Regions from separate parts of the Pseudomonas lini genome, predicted to be linked through region 1. Evidence: predicted binding sites of a transcription regulator. Region 1 holds the regulator's gene; each other region holds the start of a gene.
What was found. The regulator FliA, encoded in region 1, starts transcription of late flagellar genes. The targets are predictions, from matches to a motif close to CTAAAGTTTNNNNNNNNNNNGCCGNTAA.

Region 1 (5,008 bases):
TCAGCGAGCATCGCTTCATGGTCATGTTCGATACCCGCAAAGCGGTCGACCTGACTGGCCATGAGCACGAGCTTGAGCAGATTGCTTTCAACGTCGGTGACCAACTGGGTCACGCGCTTGATCACCTGACCGGTGAGGTCCTGGTAATCCTGGGCCAGCAGAATGTCGTTGAGGTTGCTCGACACGACGCGGTTGTCTTCGCTGCTGCGTGTCAGGAAACCGTCAACCCGCCTGGCCAGTTCTCGGAACTCTTCAGCCCCGACTTCGCGACGCATGAACCGTCCCCAATCCGTGCTCAGCGCCTGAGCTTCATCGCTCAGGCCATTGATCAGCGGCGTGGCGTTTTCCACCAGGTCCATGGTGCGGTTGGCCGCGGCCTCGGTCAGCTTGACCACATAACCCAGGCGCTCAGTGGCATCGGTGATCTGAGACACTTCCTCGGCTTGCGGCATGTGCGGGTCAATCTGAAAATTGACGATCGCGCTATGCAGCTCGCGGGTGAGCTTGCCCACTTCCTGGTACAGGCCGCGGTCACGGGTCTGGTTGAGCTCATGGATCAGTTGCACAGCGTCGCCGAACCTGCCTTTTTCAAGGCTTTCGACCAGTTCGACCGCGTGTTTTTTCAGGGTCGATTCGAAATCGCCCTGTGAAGATTCGTTTTGCTCCATAGCTCCCCCGTGACGGACTGGCTTTGCACATCAACCGATGCGTTCGAAGATCTTTTCAATCTTGTCTTTCAACGCTTGAGCCGTGAATGGCTTGACCACATAGCCGTTCACACCCGCCTGAGCGGCTTCGATGATTTGCTCGCGCTTGGCTTCAGCGGTCACCATCAGCACCGGCAGGTGCTTGAGCTTTTCATCGGCGCGCACGTGACGCAGCAGATCGATGCCGGTCATGCCAGGCATGTTCCAGTCCGTTACCAGAAAGTCGATGCCCCCGCTGTTGAGAACCGGAATGGCAGTGATGCCATCGTCAGCCTCGACCGTGTTGGTGAACCCAAGGTCACGCAACAGGTTTTTTATGATCCGCCGCATCGTTGAGAAGTCATCAACGATGAGGATTTTCATGTTCTTGTTCAATTCGACCTCCAAGCAGTCTTAAACGCGTCCAGCACCTGGACGCGCCATTTCAATCAATCCGGCAAAGCACTCAATGACTGTCTGGAGCACAACAGATCGAAACCGGCGCGGTTCAACACCACACCTGCTCCATTCGCAGTGTCCCCACACTGCCTTCAGCGCGCTCGCCACTCCCCCAAACGCCCCCGCAAACGGGCCGCGCACTGGCTGTGTAACTGGCTGACCCGCGATTCGCTGACCCCCAGGACCTCACCGATTTCCTTGAGATTCAACTCTTCGTCGTAGTACAGCGCCAACACCAGTCGCTCACGCTCCGGCAAATTGGCAATCGCGTCCGCCAGCGCCGCCTGGAAGCGTTCATCTTCCAGATCGCGTGACGGCTCGAGATGAGCACTGGCGCCATCCTCATGCAGCCCTTCGTGTTCGCCGTCCTGCAACAGATCGTCGAAACTGAATAACCGGCTACCCAGGGTGTCGTTCAAAATCCCGTAATAATCGTCGAGACTCAATTGGAGTTCGGCCGCAACTTCGTGATCTTTAGCGTCACGGCCGGTTTTAGCTTCAATCGAGCGAATCGCGTCGCTGACCATGCGGGTATTGCGGTGAACCGAACGTGGCGCCCAGTCCCCCTTGCGCACTTCATCGAGCATCGCGCCGCGGATTCGAATGCCCGCGTACGTCTCGAAACTCGCGCCTTTGCTGGCGTCGTATTTGGTTGATACTTCAAGCAGGCCGATCATGCCGGCCTGGATCAGGTCTTCGACCTGGACACTGGCCGGCAAACGCGCCAGCAAATGGTAGGCAATGCGTTTTACCAAGGGCGCGTAACGCTCGATTAGTTCGTACTGCGCGTCACGTGCCGAGTTCTTGTAGAGGTTGTAACCACTGGCTGTCATAGGACGGGTCCTGCCGTTTGTTGCACGAGGCGCTCGACGAAAAATTCCAGATGCCCACGCGGGTTGGCCGGCAGCGGCCAGGTATCGACCTTCTGCGCAATGGCCTTGAATGCCAGAGCGCACTTGGAACGGGGAAAGGCTTCGTAGACGGCACGCTGCTTCTGCACGGCCTTGCGCACGCTTTCGTCGTAAGGCACCGCGCCAACGTATTGCAAGGCGACGTCGAGGAAGCGATCGGTGACCTTGGTCAACTTGGCGAACAGGTTGCGGCCCTCCTGCGGGCTCTGCGCCATGTTGGCCAGGACGCGGAAACGATTCATGCCGTAGTCGCGGTTCAGCAGTTTGATCAGCGCGTAGGCGTCAGTGATCGAGGTCGGCTCGTCGCACACCACCAGCAAGACTTCCTGGGCTGCGCGAACGAAACTGACTACCGAGTCACCAATGCCCGCAGCGGTGTCGATCACCAATACGTCGAGGTTGTCGCCGATGTCGCTGAAGGCCTGGATCAGGCCGGCATGCTGGGCCGGGCTCAGATGAACCATGCTCTGGGTGCCGGACGCGGCCGGGACGATGCGGATACCGCCGGGCCCTTGCAGCAGCACGTCGCGCAGCTCACACCGGCCTTCGATCACATCGGCCAAAGTACGTTTGGGTGTCAGCCCCAACAGGACGTCGACGTTCGCCAGCCCCAGATCGGCATCCAGCAGCATGACGCGCCGGCCGAGCTCAGCTAGAGCCAGGGACAAGTTCACTGACACGTTAGTCTTCCCGACGCCACTTTTGCCGCCGGTCACCGCGATCACCTGTACGGGATGCATGCTGCCCATGTTATTTCTTTACCTTGTCTTACTTAGACGGAGGCCACATTACTGGCTGCGCGTTCACCAACTGAACAATGCATTGGCAGACCATCGATGTAGGTACAAAAACTGTTCATTAATACCTCAGCCAACCCGCTTGGTCGGACTGTGGTAGAGGTCAGCGAACATATCAGCCATGGCTTCTTCGCTGGGTTCTTCCTGCATTTGCACGCTAACGGCGCGGCTGACCAACTGATGACGACGCGGCAGATGCAAATCATCCGGGATCCGCGGGCCATCGGTCAGGTAAGCCACCGGCAATTCATGACTGATGGCCAGGCTCAACACCTCACCCAGGCTTGCCGTTTCATCCAGTTTAGTCAGGATGCAGCCAGCTAGCCCGCAACGCTTGTAACTATGATAAGCGGCGGTTAGAACCTGTTTTTGGCTAGTGGTTGCCAAGACCAGATAATTTTTTGATTTGATCCCTCGTCCGGCCAGGCTTTCGAGCTGCATGCGCAGTGCCGGATCGCTGGCCTGCAGGCCGGCGGTATCGATCAGAACCACGCGTTTGCGCAGCAAAGGTTCCAGCGCCTGCACCAGCGATTGGCCCGGGTCGACGTGGGTGACTGACACATTGAGGATGCGGCCCAGGGTCTTGAGCTGTTCCTGAGCGCCGATGCGGTAGCTGTCCATGCTCACCAGCGCGATGTTCTGCGCGCCGTACTTGAGCACGTAACGGGCGGCGAGTTTGGCCAGCGTGGTGGTCTTGCCCATACCGGCCGGGCCGACCATCGCAATCACGCCGCCCTCTTCCAGTGGCTCAACTTGCGGGGTGGCAATCATCCGCGCCAGGTGCGCGAGCAACATGCGCCAGGCCTGACGGGGTTCTTCAATGTCGGTAATCAGTGCCAGCAGATCGCGCGACAACGGGCCGGACAGACCGATGCGTTGCAGGCGACGCCAGAGGTTGGCCTGGGCCGGACGGCTGCCTTGCAGCTGATTCCAGGCCAGCGAGCCGAGTTGCACTTCCATCAGTTCACGCAGGCTGTTGAGCTCGAAACGCATCGAGTCGAACGCACGCGGATCGACGCCGGTCGCTGCGGCAGGCGCGGGTGCCGGACGCCGAGGCTCGGCCAGCGTTGGCTCGATCAGTGGCTCGGCGGCGGTCAACGGCAGGCCGGCGAACAACTGGCGATTGGTGGCTTTGTCGCTCTCGCCATCGCCACGCAGGCTCAGTTCGGCCTGGGCGGTGACGATCCGCGACTGGGTCTTGCGCAACTCGTCCTCGAGTTCCATGTTCGGAACACGCGGGGCCAGCGCCGACAATTTGTAATCCAGGGCAGCCGTCAGCTCGACACCGCCGGCGATCCGGCGATTGCCAATGATGGCGGCATCGGCGCCCAGCTCATCACGAACCAGTTTCATGGCCTGACGCATATCGGCGGCGAAAAAACGCTTAACTTGCATAAACCACTACCTCAGCCGTTGGGCCCTACTGTCGCAACGATGGTCACTTGCTTGTTGTCAGGGATTTCCTGGTAAGCCAACACATGCAAACCCGGGACTGCCAGTCGGCCGAATCGCGAGAGCATCGCGCGAACCGGACCGGCCACCAGCAGAATCACCGGTTGACCTTGCATTTCCTGACGCTGCGCCGCTTCGATCAACGAGCGTTGCAGTTTCTCTGCCATGCTTGGCTCCAGCAGAACACCCTCTTCCGAGCCTTGTCCTGCCTTCTGAAGACTATTGAGCAATATTTGTTCCAACCTTGGTTCCAAGGTGATCACAGGCAGCTGCGACTCAGTGCCTACAATGCTTTGCACGATTGCGCGGGATACGCCGACGCGCACCGCGGCCACCAAAGCGGCAGTATCTTGACTCTTGGCGGCGTTGTTGGCGATGGCTTCGGCGATGCTGCGAATGTCTCGTACCGGTACTTGTTCGGCCAGCAATGCCTGCAAGACTTTGAGCAGTTGCGACAGCGAAACCACCCCCGGCACCAACTCTTCTGCCAGTTTCGGTGAGCTTTTGGCCAACAATTGCATGAGTTGCTGGACTTCTTCGTGGCCGATCAGCTCGCTGGAGTGCTTGTACAGAATCTGGTTCAAATGCGTTGCCACTACCGTACTGGCATCGACCACGGTATAACCAAGGGATTGCGCCTGGGCACGCTGGCTGATTTCGATCCAGACCGCCTCCAGACCAAAAGCCGGATCTTTGGCGGTGA
Region 2 (5,008 bases), 4.8 Mb from region 1:
CGGCAATCACGCCGAGGGCGGCAGCAAACAGTTCAAGCCCGGACATGGAGGTTCCTTGGTGTCGTAAAAATGAGGGGGGCGAATTGTACCCGGATTGTGGGGAATGGGCTTGTTGTGGGGAAGAGGGCTTGCCAATGCCAGGCAATCAAACGCAATCCCTGTGGGAGCGAGGCTTGCCCGCGATGGCGGCGGTACAGTCAATATTGATGTCGCCTGACACACCGCTTTCGCGGGCAAGCCTCGCTCCCACAGGGGACAGCGGGGATGCTGGGACGGAGTTACACCCGAAACTGCTTCAGCAACCCGTTCAGCTGTTCGCTCAGTTCCTTGAGGTGAACGCTGGCCACGCTCGATTGTTCGGCCGCCAGTGCCGTGCTATGGGACAACCCTGCTGCCTGGGTGACGTTCTGATTGATGTCTTCCACCACGTGGGCCTGCTGCAAGGTCGCACTGGCAATCGAAGCGTTCAACCCGTTGAGGTTGCGCAAGGCCTGGCCGATGGCATTCAGGCTGGCGCCCGCCAGGCCGGCCTGTTCGATGGTCAGTTGCGACGCACGGCTGCTGTCGCCAATCACCTTGACCGCCGCTTCGGAATGGCTTTGCAGGCGTTCGATCATCGACTGGATTTCCGCCGTGGACTTCTGGGTGCGCTGTGCCAGCAGGCGCACTTCATCGGCGACCACCGCAAACCCGCGACCTTGCTCGCCGGCCCGGGCGGCTTCGATGGCGGCGTTGAGGGCCAGCAAGTTGGTTTGCTCGGCGATGGAGCGGATTACTTCCAGAACGCTGCCGATTTGCGTGCTTTCGTTGGCCAGCGTGCGAATCACTTCGACGGCTTGATCGATGGTCGAAGACAGCTTGTCGATCTGCTGCAAGCTGCCGTCGATATTGACCTGCCCCTGTTGCGCCTGAGACTCGGCATTGCGCATTTCGCTGGCCGCGTGCTCGGCGTTTTTGGCCACGTCCTGCACGCCGTAGGTCACTTCGTTGATCGCGGTCGCCACCAGTTCCATTTGTTGGGATTGCTGTTGGCTGCGTTGCTGAGCTTGCGCGGCATCGTTGCCCAGTTCGCTGGAAGACTGGCCCAGTGCGCTGGCGGAGGTTTGCAGCTGACTGATCACCAGGCGCAGTTTGGCGGTAAAGGCGTTGAAGTGCCGGGCCAGTTGCGTGACTTCGTCCTGGCCGTGGGTATCGAGGCTGCGGGTCAGGTCGCTTTCACCGCTGGCGATGTTGGCCATGGCGTTCACGGTTTCCTGCAATGGGCGCACGATGCTGCGGGCAATCATGATCACCAGCAACGCCATGATCAGGGCAATCACCAGTCCCACGAAAGAGGCCTTCCAGACCTGAGCATAAAACTCGGCCTGCATGTCATCGATGTATACGCCCGAACCGATCACCCAACCCCAAGGCTCGAACAGTTTCACGTAAGAGGTTTTTTCCACCGGTGCACTGGCGCCCGGTTTCGGCCAGCGGTAATCGACCATGCCCGCACCCTTGGCCTTGGCGATGGCGACCATCTCGTTGAACAGCGCGAAACCGTCCGGGTCTCGGATCGTCGAGAGGTTCTGGCCTTCGAGTTTCGGATTGGTCGGGTGCATGACCATGACGGGCGTCAGATCATTGATCCAGAAATAATCGTTCTGGTCGTAGCGCAGACCGCGCACGGCAGTCAGTGCCTGTTTTTGCGCGGCGTCGCGGGTGAGGGTGCCGGCGGTTTCCAGGCTGTGGTAATAGGTGAGGATGCCACTGGCAGTCTGCACCACATGCTGGGTTTTCTGAGCCTTGGCCTGATAAAGGTCGTCGTGAATTTGCTTGAGCATCAGCACGCCCAACGTCAATAGCATCACCACGGCCACGATCAAGATGAGCCACAAGCGTCGGCTGATCGATACACTGCGCAAGCTGTTCATAACGCTGTTACTCCGGTTTCTTGTTCTTGTAATAAATGATCGCCAGCATCCAACCACACTTTGCCAATGGGGCCTATTCGACTCAGGTCCTATTACGCGGCAGCGAAAACAGGGCGTGTCTGATAGGATTTCGGCCCCGCGCGAAAAAACCTGAGTTCCAGTTTGTTTTTCACGGAATTTTTACGGTTTTGTGGGGATCTTTGCGCGCGCGGGATGTCAGCTACGCTGATCGCAATTGAATGCTTAAAAATATTAACGGGGCATGCCTGGGGCATTGCTTCTTGGGGGATTGATGGATCTTTGGACGGCCTTTCAGGCATTGATTTTAGGCGTTGTAGAAGGGCTGACGGAGTTCTTGCCCATTTCCAGTACCGGGCACCAGATCATTGTGGCGGACTTGCTCAACTTTGGGGGCGAGCGGGCCATGGCCTTCAACATCATTATTCAGCTCGGGGCGATCCTGGCGGTGGTCTGGGAGTTTCGCCGCAAAATCTTCGACGTGGTCATCGGTTTGCCGACGCAGCCCAGCGCTCGACGCTTTACCGCGAACCTGTTGATTGCCTTCCTGCCGGCCGTGGTATTGGGGGTGATTTTCGCCGACTTGATTCACGAGTATCTGTTCAACCCGATTACCGTGGCCACCGCATTGGTCGTGGGCGGGATCGTCATGTTGTGGGCTGAACGCCGTCAACATGAAGTGCATGCTGAAAGTGTCGACGACATCACCTGGAAAGATGCCCTGAAGGTCGGCTTCGCCCAATGCCTGGCGATGATTCCGGGGACCTCGCGTTCTGGCTCGACGATCATTGGCGGTTTGCTGTTCGGGTTGTCGCGCAAGACGGCCACCGAGTTCTCGTTCTTCCTCGCCATGCCAACCATGGTCGGCGCGGCGGTGTACTCGGGCTACAAATACCGCAACCTGTTTGTGCCGGCTGATTTTCCGGTGTTCGCCATTGGCTTCGTCACTGCGTTTATCTTTGCGATGATCGCCGTGCGGGGCTTGCTCAAATTCATCGCCAGCCACAGTTACGCGGCGTTCGCCTGGTATCGCATTGCGTTCGGTCTGGTAATCCTGGCCACCTGGCAATTCGGCTGGGTCGACTGGACAGCAGTCAAGCCATGAACGATTCCAGTACGCGCAACAATAACCCCGGACGCAAGTCCGGGGGGGCCATTCAGAACCTGCGGCTGAAACTGCTGGTGTTCGCTGTGCTGTGCGCAGTGCCGTTGTTTGGCTCGGTGTCGCTGTGGCTGCGCGGGGTGTCGGTGATTCCCCTGGCGGCCTACGGCATCGTCAGCGTGCTGGCGTTTTTCCTGTACTGGAGCGACAAGCACAAGGCCCGCGCCGACAGTTGGCGCACGCCGGAGAACGTGTTGCACGCGGTGGAGCTGGCGGGTGGTTGGCCGGGTGCCTTGCTGGCCCAGCAAGCGTTTCGGCACAAGACCCGCAAAGTCTCGTTTCAGTTGGTGTTCTGGCTCATCGTGCTGATGCATCAGGTGTTCTGGATCGATCAGCTGTTTCTGGGCGCTAACCTGTTTGCAGTGCTTTAAAGCCCTTTAAAGCAGCAAGCCGACCTGCGTGCGCTTGGGCAACTTGCTCACCACTAGTTGGTGGGAACGTTGCAGCAAGCCTTGCAGCTCTTCGGTGCCCAGCGGGTAGGGCGTTTCCATGATGACCCACTGGGCCCGGGCCAGATACGGCGCCGGGTGAATGCCCGGCCGGTCGCAATGGCCCAGGAACAGGTCCTTGTCGACCTTGAACGCCAGCGACTGCCCCCGCAAGTTCTGCAAGGCGAACATCTTGTTCCCGGCAATCGAAAACACCCGCACGCCACCCCACTTGTAATCCTCCCGCGCACCGGGCAACGCCAGGCAGAATTGCGCGACGTCCTCTTCGCTCATTAGTCCCGCTTTCATAACAGTCTGTCCCCACAAGCATTGAATGATTCGATCAGATGGTCGATCCAGGCACGCACGGCCGGCATCACCCCGCGTCGATGAGGGTAGACGGCTTGCAGCCAGCCGCCCGGCAATGACCAGTCAGGTAACAGTTGCACCAGCTCGCCGTTTTTCAGCTCCTGCTCGCAATGCATCATGGGCAGCATGGTAAAACCCTGGCCGCTGAGGGTGCAGGCTTTGCGCACGATGAAATCGTCGATCCCCAATCGCGCTTCCAGGCTCAGATCATAGCTTTTACCTGTTTGATCAAACATGCGGATGTGCACCATGCGGTCGGCTTCCAGAGCGCCGAGCACGGGCAGATTTTTCAGGTCTTCGGGATGATTGATTTCACGGCCGAGCAAAAATGCAGGGCTGGCAACCATCAGCATCTGAGCCTGACGCAGGCGGCGGGTGACCAGCAATGGATCTTCATCACCCAGATCCCGCACTCTCAAGGCGACGTCGACGCCCTCGTTAATCAGGTCAACCCGACGGTTGAGCAACATCATCTCCAGCTGAACCTGAGGGAATTTCTCCAGGAAGTTACTGATCACCCCAGGCAGAATTTCGTGGGCCAATCCGACGGGACAGGACACTCGTAGGCGCCCTCGGGGTTCGCTGGACATGCTGGCCACCGCTTCGTCGGCCATCTCGGCTTCCAGCAGCATCGCCTGACAATGGCGCAAGTAACGCTCGCCCACGGCGGTCAGGTTGAGTTGGCGGGTGGTGCGTTGCAGCAGGCGCGCGCCCAGGCGTTCTTCCAGCTCGGCGATGCGTCGCGACAACCGCGATTTGGGAACCCCCAACAAACGCCCGGCCGCTGCGAAACCACCGGCTTCGACCACCTTGGCAAAGTAGTAGAGGTCGTTGAGATCTTGCATGGTTTAAGCTCGACTGTTCTATCAGTGGGACAAACTATCGCATTGCTGCCGACTAATCATCTATTGGTTTCGTCGGTAGGATTGTTTCCATCAGATCGCCGGTGGCGATCCTCACTTTGGAGATCCCACATGAAATTACTGCATATTGATTCGAGCATTCTGGGTGACAACTCGGCTTCCCGTCAGCTGAGTGGCGAAGTCGTCAAAACCTGGCAAGCCGCCGAGCCTGGCGTTGTGGTGACTTACCGCGACCTGGCCGCCGATGCCATCAGT
Region 3 (5,008 bases), 3.0 Mb from region 1:
ATTGATTTCCATCGGGTAGATGCGACACACCAGCGGTCGGCGTTCGTAGATGCGGCAGAGGTTGTCTTCGTCAAGATTCCGGCAGGGACCGACGTTGTAGGCGGCGAAGGTGATCGCCACGTGCGCCTCGCAGGTGCCACTTCGAACTACCACCGAACGGCGTTCGGCATGTTCGCGTTGCTGCACGGGCAGGCCCAGGCCATTGGCGAGAAAGGCCTCCACCAGCACGATCACCTGACCGCCATCGGCCGCCCACATTCGGGCTTCGGCCAGTGTCAGGGGCACGTGGTGGTCGTTGCAGCATTTGCCACAACCTACGCAGGAAAACGTTGTATTCATCGAACGGCCAGTCACCTGTGGGGGCATGAAATGGCGACAAAAAGCCACCGCAAAGGCCTGTGCCGAAGCAAGTTATGCGCCACTCACTGTGCTTTTGCTGTTGGGCGGATGGAGTCCCACTCGGTCACGTACGCGGTTTTGCTTTTCTTGTGGTAGAGGCACAGCTCGGTGCCTTGCTGGCCTTTCATGTGTTTTTGCGGGTACTGGCCTTGCAGCAGGAGCGCGGTATAACCGACCCGGTCATCGAACTGTGCGGCGTCGCCGACGGGTTTGACGTTTTTCAGGCCACTGTTTTTGGTGCAACTGGCGAGCACGGCTTTGTCGTAGGTGGCCCAGGCGTTGGGGCTGGAGGCGTGGGCTGGGGTGGCGAGGGTGGTGACGCAGAGGAAGGTCAGGGTGATGGCTTTCATGGTTGGGCATCCTTAGCGTGTAGTGGCCGAGGTCGGAGTATGCCTGATGGTTTTTGGGGGGGGGGGCGGGCCTCTTCGCGGGCAAGCCCCGCTCCCACAGGGATCACCTGAATCCTGTGGGAGCGAGGCTTGCCCGCGAAGGCGGTGTCAGGTTGGAACCGGCTCCCGGCGGACCACATACATCCCGGCACTTTCATACAAACGCTGGGCCCGAAGGTTGTTTTCCAGCACCTTCAGATCCACAAAACCTTCGCGACGTTGCTGAAATACGTTGAAAGCATTTAGCAGCAGGGCACGGCCAAGTCCGAGGCCTTGAGCGCGCGGATGCACTACCAGGCTCTTGATGTAAGCGCTGGTCCAGCATTGGGCGACGCCAACGACTCCTTCGGCGTCGAGCGCGATGAAGCACAGGGTCGGATCGTATTCAGGATCGGTTTCGAAACGTTGCTGCCAGATTTCCAGCGCCGGTACGCGACCGCTACCTTCCAGATAGCCCAGTTCCATCAAGTGATGAACGTCTTCGGCAAGTTCAGGGCGGTACTGGGTCAACTCAATGCCATTTGGCCAAGTGAAAGGCGGCACATCCTCAGCGAGGTTGCGCCGCATCAGAAAACAAAAAACCTCAGCCACAACTCAGTGACCTTGTTCGGCGATGGCCCTGGCCGCCACGATCAGGCATTTGGTCAGTTCCGGCGAGGAGAATTTGGTCAGCACCGCGTTGGCCCCGGCCAGTCGAGCCTTCTCGCTGTTCATCGCACTGTCCAGCGAGGTGTGCAGCAACACATAGAGGTGCGAGAAGTCGGGGGTTTCGCGCAATGTGCGGGTGAGGGCATAGCCGTCCATTTCCGACATTTCGATATCGGAGACGATCAGGTTGATCTGCTGGGCGGTGCCTTGCAGGTCCAGCAGGCAGTCGATGGCTTCCTTGGCGCTGCGAGCGGTGTGGCATTGCAGGCCGAGGTTGCGCAGGGTGTGCACCGATTGTTGCAGGGCGACCTGGCTGTCATCGACCACCAGAATCCGCGCGTTGCCGAGTACTTCGGCGTCTTCCATGCTCAGTTCGGTCGGGGCCGTTTCGATCTGCGCCGGAGCGATGCCGTGGATGACCTTTTCGATGTCCAGCACTTGCACCAGCGTGCCGTCGACCGAGGTCACGCCAGTGATGTACGAACGCACACCGCCGGAGCCGAAGGGGGGTGGACGGATGTCAGTGGTCAGGCAATGGACGATTTTGCTCACCGCCTGAACGTGCAGGCCCTGCTTGGAGCGGCTGACGTCGGTGACGATCAGGCAGCCACCGTTCGGGTCTTCCAGCGGGCGCTCGCCGATGGCGCGGCTCAGGTCGATCACTGACAACGAGGCGCCGCGCAGGGTGGCGATGCCTTTGACGTGGGGGTGCGACTCCGGCAGCTTGGTCAGCGGCGGGCAGGGAATGATTTCGCTGACTTTCAGCAGGTTGATCGCCATCAGCTTGCCGCTGCGCAAGGTAAACAGCAGAAGCGAAAGTGAATCTGCGCGGGCTTTGTTGGAAGACATAAAAACCTTCTGTGGAAAAAGGTGATGGGCGATTGAGAAGATCGCCAACAACTATCGATGCCGGGTTATCGACTTGTCGGGGGCAGGCTTTAGCAATTTGGGTGAATGGCAGGACCCCATCGTCGGAACGCCGCCCGGAGCCGGCTCGCTCCCACAATGGATTTTCGCCGAACACAATATGTGTGTCTCATAAAGATCAAATGTGGGAGCGAGCCGGCTCCGGGCGGCGTTCCGACGATGAGGCCGTCACTTCATTCCAAGGCGCTTGGCCATCCGTCCAAGGTTCGCCCGATCCAGACCCAGCTCCCGCGCCGCGCTGGCCCAGTTGTTCTGGTGCCGTTCCAGGCAAGCGCTGATCAGTTGGCGCTGATAATGCTCGGTGGCTTCACGCAAGTCCCCTGAAACCAACACAGCGGCCGGCGCAGCATCCACCGGTTCTGGCGCGGGTTCAACGCTGCCATTGGGCAAGTCCAGATCCGCCGCGCTCAAGCTGAGAATCTTCGGCCGTTGTTTGCAGTTGCCCAACGCCTTCAAGGCACTGCGACCAATCAAATGCTCCAGCTCCCGCACGTTCCCCGGCCAGTCATACGCCAATAGTGCCGCTTGCGCATCGCTGGTCAGACGCAAGCTGTTGAGGCCCATGCGTGAGCGGTTTTGTTCCAGGAAGTAGCCGCTGAGCAATAGCACATCCCGACCGCGATCGCGCAGTGCGGGCACCAGCAGCGGGTAAACACTCAGGCGATGATAAAAGTCGGCACGGTAGCGACCGCTGCGCACTTCTTCGGCCAGGTCGCGGTTGGTCGCCGCGATCAATCGCACGTCGACCTGATGCTCCTTGTCCGACCCCAGGCGCTGCAGTTGACCGCTTTGTAACACCCTCAATAATTTGGCCTGTACCGTCAGCGACAGTTCGCCCACTTCATCGAGAAATAATGTGCCGCCGTTGGCCAGTTCGAACTTGCCGCGCCGATCATTCGTCGCGCCGGTGAAAGCACCGCGCACATGGCCAAACAATTCGCTCTCCACCAGCGTGTCTGGCAGGGCGGCGCAATTGAGGCTGATGATCGGTTTGTCGGCCCGTGGGGACGCCGCGTGGATGGCTTGGGCCACCAGCTCTTTGCCGACTCCGGTTTCGCCGGTGATCAGCACCGTCAGGTCGCTGCCGCCCACCAGGCTGATCTCTTCCACCAGACGTTTGTAAGTCTTGCTCTGGCCGATCATTTCGCGGCTCTGCTGGCCGCTGGCCTGACGGTAAACCTCGGCGCGCTGATGTTCGTCTTCGACGCGATTGGCCAGCCGTTCGATGCGCTCGGCGGCGTTGACCGTGGCGGCGGCGAGGCTGGCGAAGGCTTGCAGGGCGTCCAGTTCGATCGGTTCGAAACGTTCAGGGTCGAGCGCGTCGAGGGTCAGCAAACCCCACGGACGCTCGTCGATAAACAACGGGCAGCCCATGCAGTCGTGGACTTCCAGGTGATCGTGAAGACCATCGACCAAACCGTCATAAGGATCGGGCAAATCGCTGTCGGCGGCGAAGCGAGTCGGACCGGGACTGCTGAGCAGCACTTCGAAGCGCGGGTGTTCGCTGACCTTGAACCGTCGACCGAGGGTGTCGGTGCTCAATCCATCCACCGCCAGCGGCACCAGCCATTCGCCATCGAGTCGCAGCAGGGCTGCGGCGTCGCAAGGGAGCAGGGCGCGCATGGCTTCGAGCAAGCGTCGGTAGCGCTCGCCTTCGGGCAATTCGCGGGACAGGTCGGAGACCAGGGGCAGCAGGGTCGTGAGCAGTAATTTTGCAGTCATAATGACTCCGTGTAGTCGGTGTGACTATAAAGCGTCGCGTGTCGATATGACTACTGTGTTTTTAACTATATGAGTTATAAGGATTTAATTGTTGGCATGGAAACTGATACGTAAACGTTATTCATATAAAGCCAGGGGTTGCTCTTATGCTTAGCGTTCAAGACCGTGCCATCGTCAAGTCCACCGTGCCGTTGCTGGAAAGCGGCGGCGAAGCGTTGATCACTCACTTCTACCGCATGATGCTCTCTGAATACCCGGAAGTCCGCCCGCTGTTCAACCAGGCTCACCAGACCAGCGGTGATCAGCCTCGCGCCCTGGCCAACGGTGTACTGATGTATGCGCGGCACATCGACCAGCTCGATCAGTTGGGCGACCTGGTGGCCAAGATCATCAACAAGCACGTGGCGCTGCAAATCCTCCCGGAGCATTACCCGATCGTGGGTAGTTGCCTGTTGCGAGCGATCTCCGAAGTACTGGGCGAAGAGATTGCCACGCCTGAAGTGATGAGTGCCTGGGGGGCGGCCTACGGTCAATTGGCCGAGATCCTGATCGGCGCCGAAGCCAGCATCTACGACCAGAAAGAGCAGGCGCCGGGCGGCTGGCGTGGCGCGCGGGAATTCATCGTGGCGGCCAAGGTCGAGGAGAGCGCAGAAATCACCTCGTTCTACTTCGAACCGGCGGACAAGGGCCCGATTCTCGCGGCAGAGCCTGGCCAGTACATCGGCATGAAACTGATCCTCGATGGCGAAGAAATTCGACGTAACTATTCGTTGTCGGCGCTGGCCAACAAGGGCCAGTACCGCATCAGCGTCAAGCGTGAAACCGGCGGCCGCGCGTCCAACCATTTGCACGATCAACTGCATGTGGGCGCGAGCATTATGCTGTTCCCGCCAGCGGGCGATTTCACCCTGACCGCCAGCGAC
Region 4 (5,008 bases), 3.3 Mb from region 1:
GGCGAGGCGGGCCTTGAACTCGTCGGTCTTGGCACGCAATTGATCGTCCGAAAGGGCTACCATTTGCTCTTCGAAGGCATTGACGAGCTGCACCGTCTTGAGCATGCGTTTGACTTCACGCTCGTTCTTGCTTCCAAAAAGTTTCTTTAACAAAGGCGCAAACATATCGGCAGGATCTTCCACACTAAAGGGATGGAGGGCGGCCCCGTGAGTCGCCCGTGCAGCCCTCATGGCCGCATGCGAACGAGCATTCTACCCGGAAACGATGGTGAGGAAAGTGGCGTTATTCCACGATGCATGCACTGCGCTGTAACGGGGCTCACTTAAAATAAGGGCTTTTTGCTGAACTTCAACCCATCGAGGGTACAAGTTACTCGTTGATTTAATGGGTAAAGCGCTCGCAAAGCAATGGGTCGGGGGCAACGGATGCTTTCTGTTACCATGGCCGTTCTGTTACTTCAGGTGTTCGATCATGGCATTTCGCCCTCTCACGGCCAGAGCACCCGCCGTTCTGCTTCGCGAAGCCAAACCGCTGAAAGCCATTTTTGGCCACGCTCAACGCCTGGGTCATTTACAACGTCTGGTGGAAAGTCAGTTGCAGCCGGCTGCCCGCGAGCATTGCCATGTGGCGTCGTGGCGTGAAGGCAGTTTATTGCTGATTGTCACCGACGGCCACTGGGCCACCCGCCTGCGTTATCAGCAAAAGCGTCTGCAACGGCAGCTACAGCTGTTCGACGAGTTCGCCAGCCTGACGCGGATCCTGTTCAAGGTTCAGCCGCCTACCGTTCAGCAAGGGGCGGCGGGGCATACGATAAATTTGTCGACCGATGCGGCGGCGACCATTCAGGCGACGGCTGACGGGATTACCGACCCGAACCTGCGGGCGGCCCTCGAACGCCTGGCGGCGCACGCAAAACCCAAAACCTGACATAAAACCAATGTGGGAGCGGGCCTGTGGCGAGGGAGCTTGCTCCCGCTGGGCCGCGAAGCGGCCCCCCTTATCCCCAAAAAGAGGGGACTGCTTCGCAGTCCAACGGGAGCAAGCTCCCTCGCCACAGGCCAGCCCCCACATTTTGATTGCCCAGTCGCTATCGGCGCTTGCTGCCTCCCAATAAAGACCCCATCAACCCGCGCACCAATTGTCGGCCCAATTGATTTGCCGCCTGTCGCATGGCTGATTTCAACGCCTGGCCTGCCGCCGTGCCGAGGAATTCCCCGGCCTGTTCGGTGAAACTCGGCTCTTCAGGTGCAGGTTTGCCCGGCGCGGCTTCAGGATCCGGCGCCAGCCCTTTGCGCGCCATCAGCACTTCATATGCCGATTCACGGTCGATCGGTTTGTCATAACGGCCCTTGAACGGAGAACCGGCAATCAGCACGGTGCGCTCAGCCTCGGTCAGCGGCCCGATCCGCGATTGCGGCGGTGCAACCAAGACACGCTGGACCATCCCCGGCGTGCCCTTGTCCTGCAAGGTGCCGACCAGCGCCTCGCCGATCCCCAGCTCCGTCAATACCGACAAGGCATCGAACGCCGGGTTCGGCCGGAAGCCGTCGGCCACCGCACGCAGGGATTTCTGTTCTTTGGCGGTAAATGCACGCAAACCATGCTGAATGCGCAGGCCCAGTTGAGCCAACACATCATCCGGCAAATCGCCCGGCGATTGGGTGACGAAATACACCCCCACGCCTTTCGAGCGAATCAGTCGCACCACTTGTTCCAGACGCTCCTGCAACGCCTTGGGCGTACCGGCGAACAACAAGTGCGCCTCGTCGAAAAACAGCGCCAGCAGCGGTTTCTCGGCATCGCCACGCTCCGGCAATTGCTCGAACAGTTCGGCCAGCAACCACAGCAGGAACGTCGCATAGACCTTCGGCGCTTCGTGCACCAGACGGCTGGCGTCGAGCAAGTGAATGCGCCCGCGACCATCCACCGCCGGTTGCAACATGTCTTCCAGTTGCAGCGCCGGTTCGCCGAACAGCGCTTCGGCGCCCTGCTGTTCGAGCGTCGCCAGACGGCGCAACAGCGCCTGGCTGGAACCGGTGGTCATCAGCGCGGCGTCATCCCCCAATAATTCGGGGTTGTCGCGCAGGTGATTGAGCAGCGCTTTCAAATCCTTCAAATCCAGCAGCAACAGCCCTTCGCGGTCGGCCACCTTGAACGCGGCATACAGGGCCGACTGCTGACTGTCGGTCAGTTCCAACAGGCTGCCGATCAGCAATGGGCCCATTTCGCTCAAGGTGGTGCGCAGTGGATGGCCGGACTGACCGTTAATGTCCCACAAGGTCACTGGATACGCCTGAGGCTTATGGTTCAGCCAGGGCATGCCGGCGATCCGCTCAGCGACTTTGCCTTGGGGATTGCCGGCAGCGCCCAGGCCGCACAGGTCGCCCTTGATGTCCGCTGCGAATACCGCAACGCCGGCATCGCTGAAGGCTTCAGCCAGGCGCTGCAAGGTGACGGTTTTACCGGTCCCGGTAGCGCCCGCTACCAAGCCATGACGGTTGGCCAGACGCATGGCCTGGGCGACAGACTGGCCCGCAAGGTCGGCGCCGATAACGAGTTGCAATGAGTCAGGCATTTTGTCACCCATGGTTAATCTTTGATCCTTCACGGCCGATATAAAAGACTGAAAAGCGTCGGTAATCCCCCTAAGGAGAGGACGGAAATATCAGCTTGATTTCAACACTGCCCGTTTTGCGTGCCGTTATAAAAGCACGCCCTGAATAATAAGACCTTAGCGGAACCCCAAGCCATGAACAAAAATCTGCGCTTCAGTCATAAAATCCTGCTTGCCGCCGCCCTCATCGTTATTGCTGCCTTCGCCTCGTTCACACTGTACAACGACTATTTACAGCGCAATGCCATCCGCGAGGATCTGGACAACTACCTCAATGAGATGGGCGACGTCACCGCCAACAACATTCAGACCTGGCTGACAGGTCGCATCCTGTTGATCGAGGGCCTCGCGCAGAACATTGCCATCAACCCCGAACAATCCAACGTCGCCAACCTGCTTGAACAGAAGGCTCTGGAGTCGACCTTCATGGCCAGGTACCTGGGCGATGCCAGCGGCACTTTCATCAACCGCCCGGACTCCAAGATGCCGGACGGCTACGACCCCAGAGTTCGCCCTTGGTACAAAGGCGCGGTGAACAGCAATGGCTCGACGCTGACCGAACCTTATATAGATGCGGCGACCGGTCAGACCATCATTTCCATCGCCACCGCCTCGAAGAAAGCCGGGCAAAGCGTGGGGGTGGTAGGCGGTGACTTGAGTCTGCAAACCCTGATCGACACCTTGACCGCGCGTGACTTCGGCGGCATGGGCTATGCCTTCCTGGTCAGCGCCGACGGCAAGATCCTGGTCCATCCGGATAAATCCATGGTGATGAAGTCCCTCAACGAGGCTTACCCGAAGAACACCCCACGCATCAGCGGCGGCATCAGTGAAGTCGAGGTCGACGGCAAAACCCGCATCGTCACGTTCACCCCGATCAAAGGCTTGCCGTCGGTGAACTGGTACATCGGCCTGTCGGTGGATAAAGACAAAGCCTTCTCGATGCTCAGCGAATTCCGCACCTCGGCGGTCGTCGCAACCGTGATTGCCGTGGCGATCATCATCGCCCTGCTGGGAATGCTGATCCGCATCCTGATCCAGCCGCTGCACGTCATGACCCGCGCCATGGAAGACATCGCCGACGGAGAAGGCGATCTGACCAAGCGCCTGACCATCCTGAATCAGGACGAATTTGGCATCCTCGGCACGGCGTTCAACCGTTTCGTGGAACGGGTTCATACGTCGATCCGCGAAGTGTCCTCGGCCACCGGTCAAGTCAACGAAGTAGCCCTGCGTGTGGTGGCCGCCTCGAACTCGTCGATGTTCAATTCCGACCAGCAAGCCTCGCGCACCAGCAGCGTTGCCGCGGCAATCAATCAGCTCGGCGCCGCGGCCCAGGAAATCGCCCGCAACGCCGCGCAAGCGTCGAATCAAGCCAGCGACGCGCGCAGCCTGGCCGAAGACGGCCAGCAAGTGGTGGATCGCAGCATTGCCGCGATGAATCAGCTGTCGAGCATGCTCAGCGCCTCAAGCACCAACATCGAATCGCTGAACAGCAAAACCGTGAACATTGGGCAGATTCTCGAAGTGATCACCAGCATCTCCCAGCAAACCAACCTGCTGGCGCTGAACGCGGCCATTGAAGCGGCGCGGGCCGGTGAAGCCGGGCGCGGTTTTGCCGTGGTGGCCGACGAGGTGCGCAACCTGGCGCACCGCACACAAGAGTCGGCGCAACAGGTGCAAACCATGATCGAGGAGCTGCAAATCGGCGCCCGCGAATCCGTCAGCACGATGAGCGACAGCCAGCGCCACAGCCAGGACAGCGTGGAAATCGCCAACCTGGCCGGTGAACGCTTGAACAGCGTGACGTTGCGCATCGGCGAAATCGACGGCATGAACCAATCCGTGGCTACAGCGACCGAGGAACAGACGGCGGTGGTTGAGTCGATCAACGTGGATATCACCGAGATCAACACGTTGAACCAGGAAGGCGTGGAGAATTTGCAGTCGACATTGCGAGCGTGCTCGGACCTTGAACAACAGGCTTCGCGATTGAAGCAGTTGGTGGGTAGTTTCCGTATCTAAGTCGCTCTCACCGGCCTCTTCGCGGGCAAGCCCGCTCCCACAGTGATCTCTGTCGTACACAAAATTTGTGTTCATCGAAGATCATTGTGGGAGCGGAGCTTGCCCGCGATGGCGATCTGTAAAGCCCCGCAAAACCCCGCTGACACCCCTCGCCGCAAAACCCCAACCGAACATCTATCCTTCATATAGGTCAACCAAAGGGAGAACGACGGTCCCGGAGGAATGTTCATCGTGCATATCGCTGACATAACCATGTTCTACGCCCCAGCCAGCGGTGGCGTGCGCACTTATCTGGATGCCAAACACCGCCGCTTGGGCAACAAGCCAGGTATTCGTCACAGCTTGCTGATCCCTGGGGCACATTTAAG

Region 2: the regulator FliA is predicted to act here: its motif matches at 2,041-2,068, upstream of AB3226_RS01095 (methyl-accepting chemotaxis protein).
Region 3: the regulator FliA is predicted to act here: its motif matches at 2,351-2,378, upstream of AB3226_RS09485 (chemotaxis protein CheW).
Region 4: the regulator FliA is predicted to act here: its motif matches at 2,591-2,618, upstream of AB3226_RS08090 (methyl-accepting chemotaxis protein).

Annotation. Positions count from the first base shown of each region.
Region 1 covers NZ_OZ061318.1:5,071,498-5,076,505, reverse strand. The annotation lists gene AB3226_RS22970 (protein phosphatase CheZ) at 1-668, opposite strand, end outside; gene AB3226_RS22965 (chemotaxis response regulator CheY) at 699-1,070, opposite strand; gene fliA (RNA polymerase sigma factor FliA) at 1,238-1,978, opposite strand; gene fleN (flagellar synthesis regulator FleN) at 1,975-2,805, opposite strand; gene flhF (flagellar biosynthesis protein FlhF) at 2,923-4,248, opposite strand; gene flhA (flagellar biosynthesis protein FlhA) at 4,260-5,008, opposite strand, start outside.
Region 2 covers NZ_OZ061318.1:231,233-236,240, reverse strand. The annotation lists gene pnuC (nicotinamide riboside transporter PnuC) at 1-46, opposite strand, end outside; gene AB3226_RS01095 (methyl-accepting chemotaxis protein) at 279-1,913, opposite strand; gene AB3226_RS01090 (undecaprenyl-diphosphate phosphatase) at 2,206-3,036, shown strand; gene AB3226_RS01085 (DUF1294 domain-containing protein) at 3,033-3,464, shown strand; gene AB3226_RS01080 (MmcQ/YjbR family DNA-binding protein) at 3,471-3,830, opposite strand; gene AB3226_RS01075 (LysR substrate-binding domain-containing protein) at 3,827-4,735, opposite strand; gene AB3226_RS01070 (FMN-dependent NADH-azoreductase) at 4,865-5,008, shown strand, end outside.
Region 3 covers NZ_OZ061318.1:2,119,624-2,124,631, reverse strand. The annotation lists gene AB3226_RS09500 (YkgJ family cysteine cluster protein) at 1-339, opposite strand, end outside; gene AB3226_RS09495 (hypothetical protein) at 423-749, opposite strand; gene AB3226_RS09490 (GNAT family N-acetyltransferase) at 897-1,355, opposite strand; gene AB3226_RS09485 (chemotaxis protein CheW) at 1,383-2,285, opposite strand; gene norR (nitric oxide reductase transcriptional regulator NorR) at 2,532-4,085, opposite strand; gene hmpA (NO-inducible flavohemoprotein) at 4,232-5,008, shown strand, end outside.
Region 4 covers NZ_OZ061318.1:1,782,646-1,787,653, forward strand. The annotation lists gene secA (preprotein translocase subunit SecA) at 1-165, opposite strand, end outside; gene AB3226_RS08080 (DUF721 domain-containing protein) at 473-928, shown strand; gene AB3226_RS08085 (helicase HerA-like domain-containing protein) at 1,089-2,576, opposite strand; gene AB3226_RS08090 (methyl-accepting chemotaxis protein) at 2,751-4,640, shown strand; gene AB3226_RS08095 (glycosyltransferase family 4 protein) at 4,863-5,008, shown strand, end outside.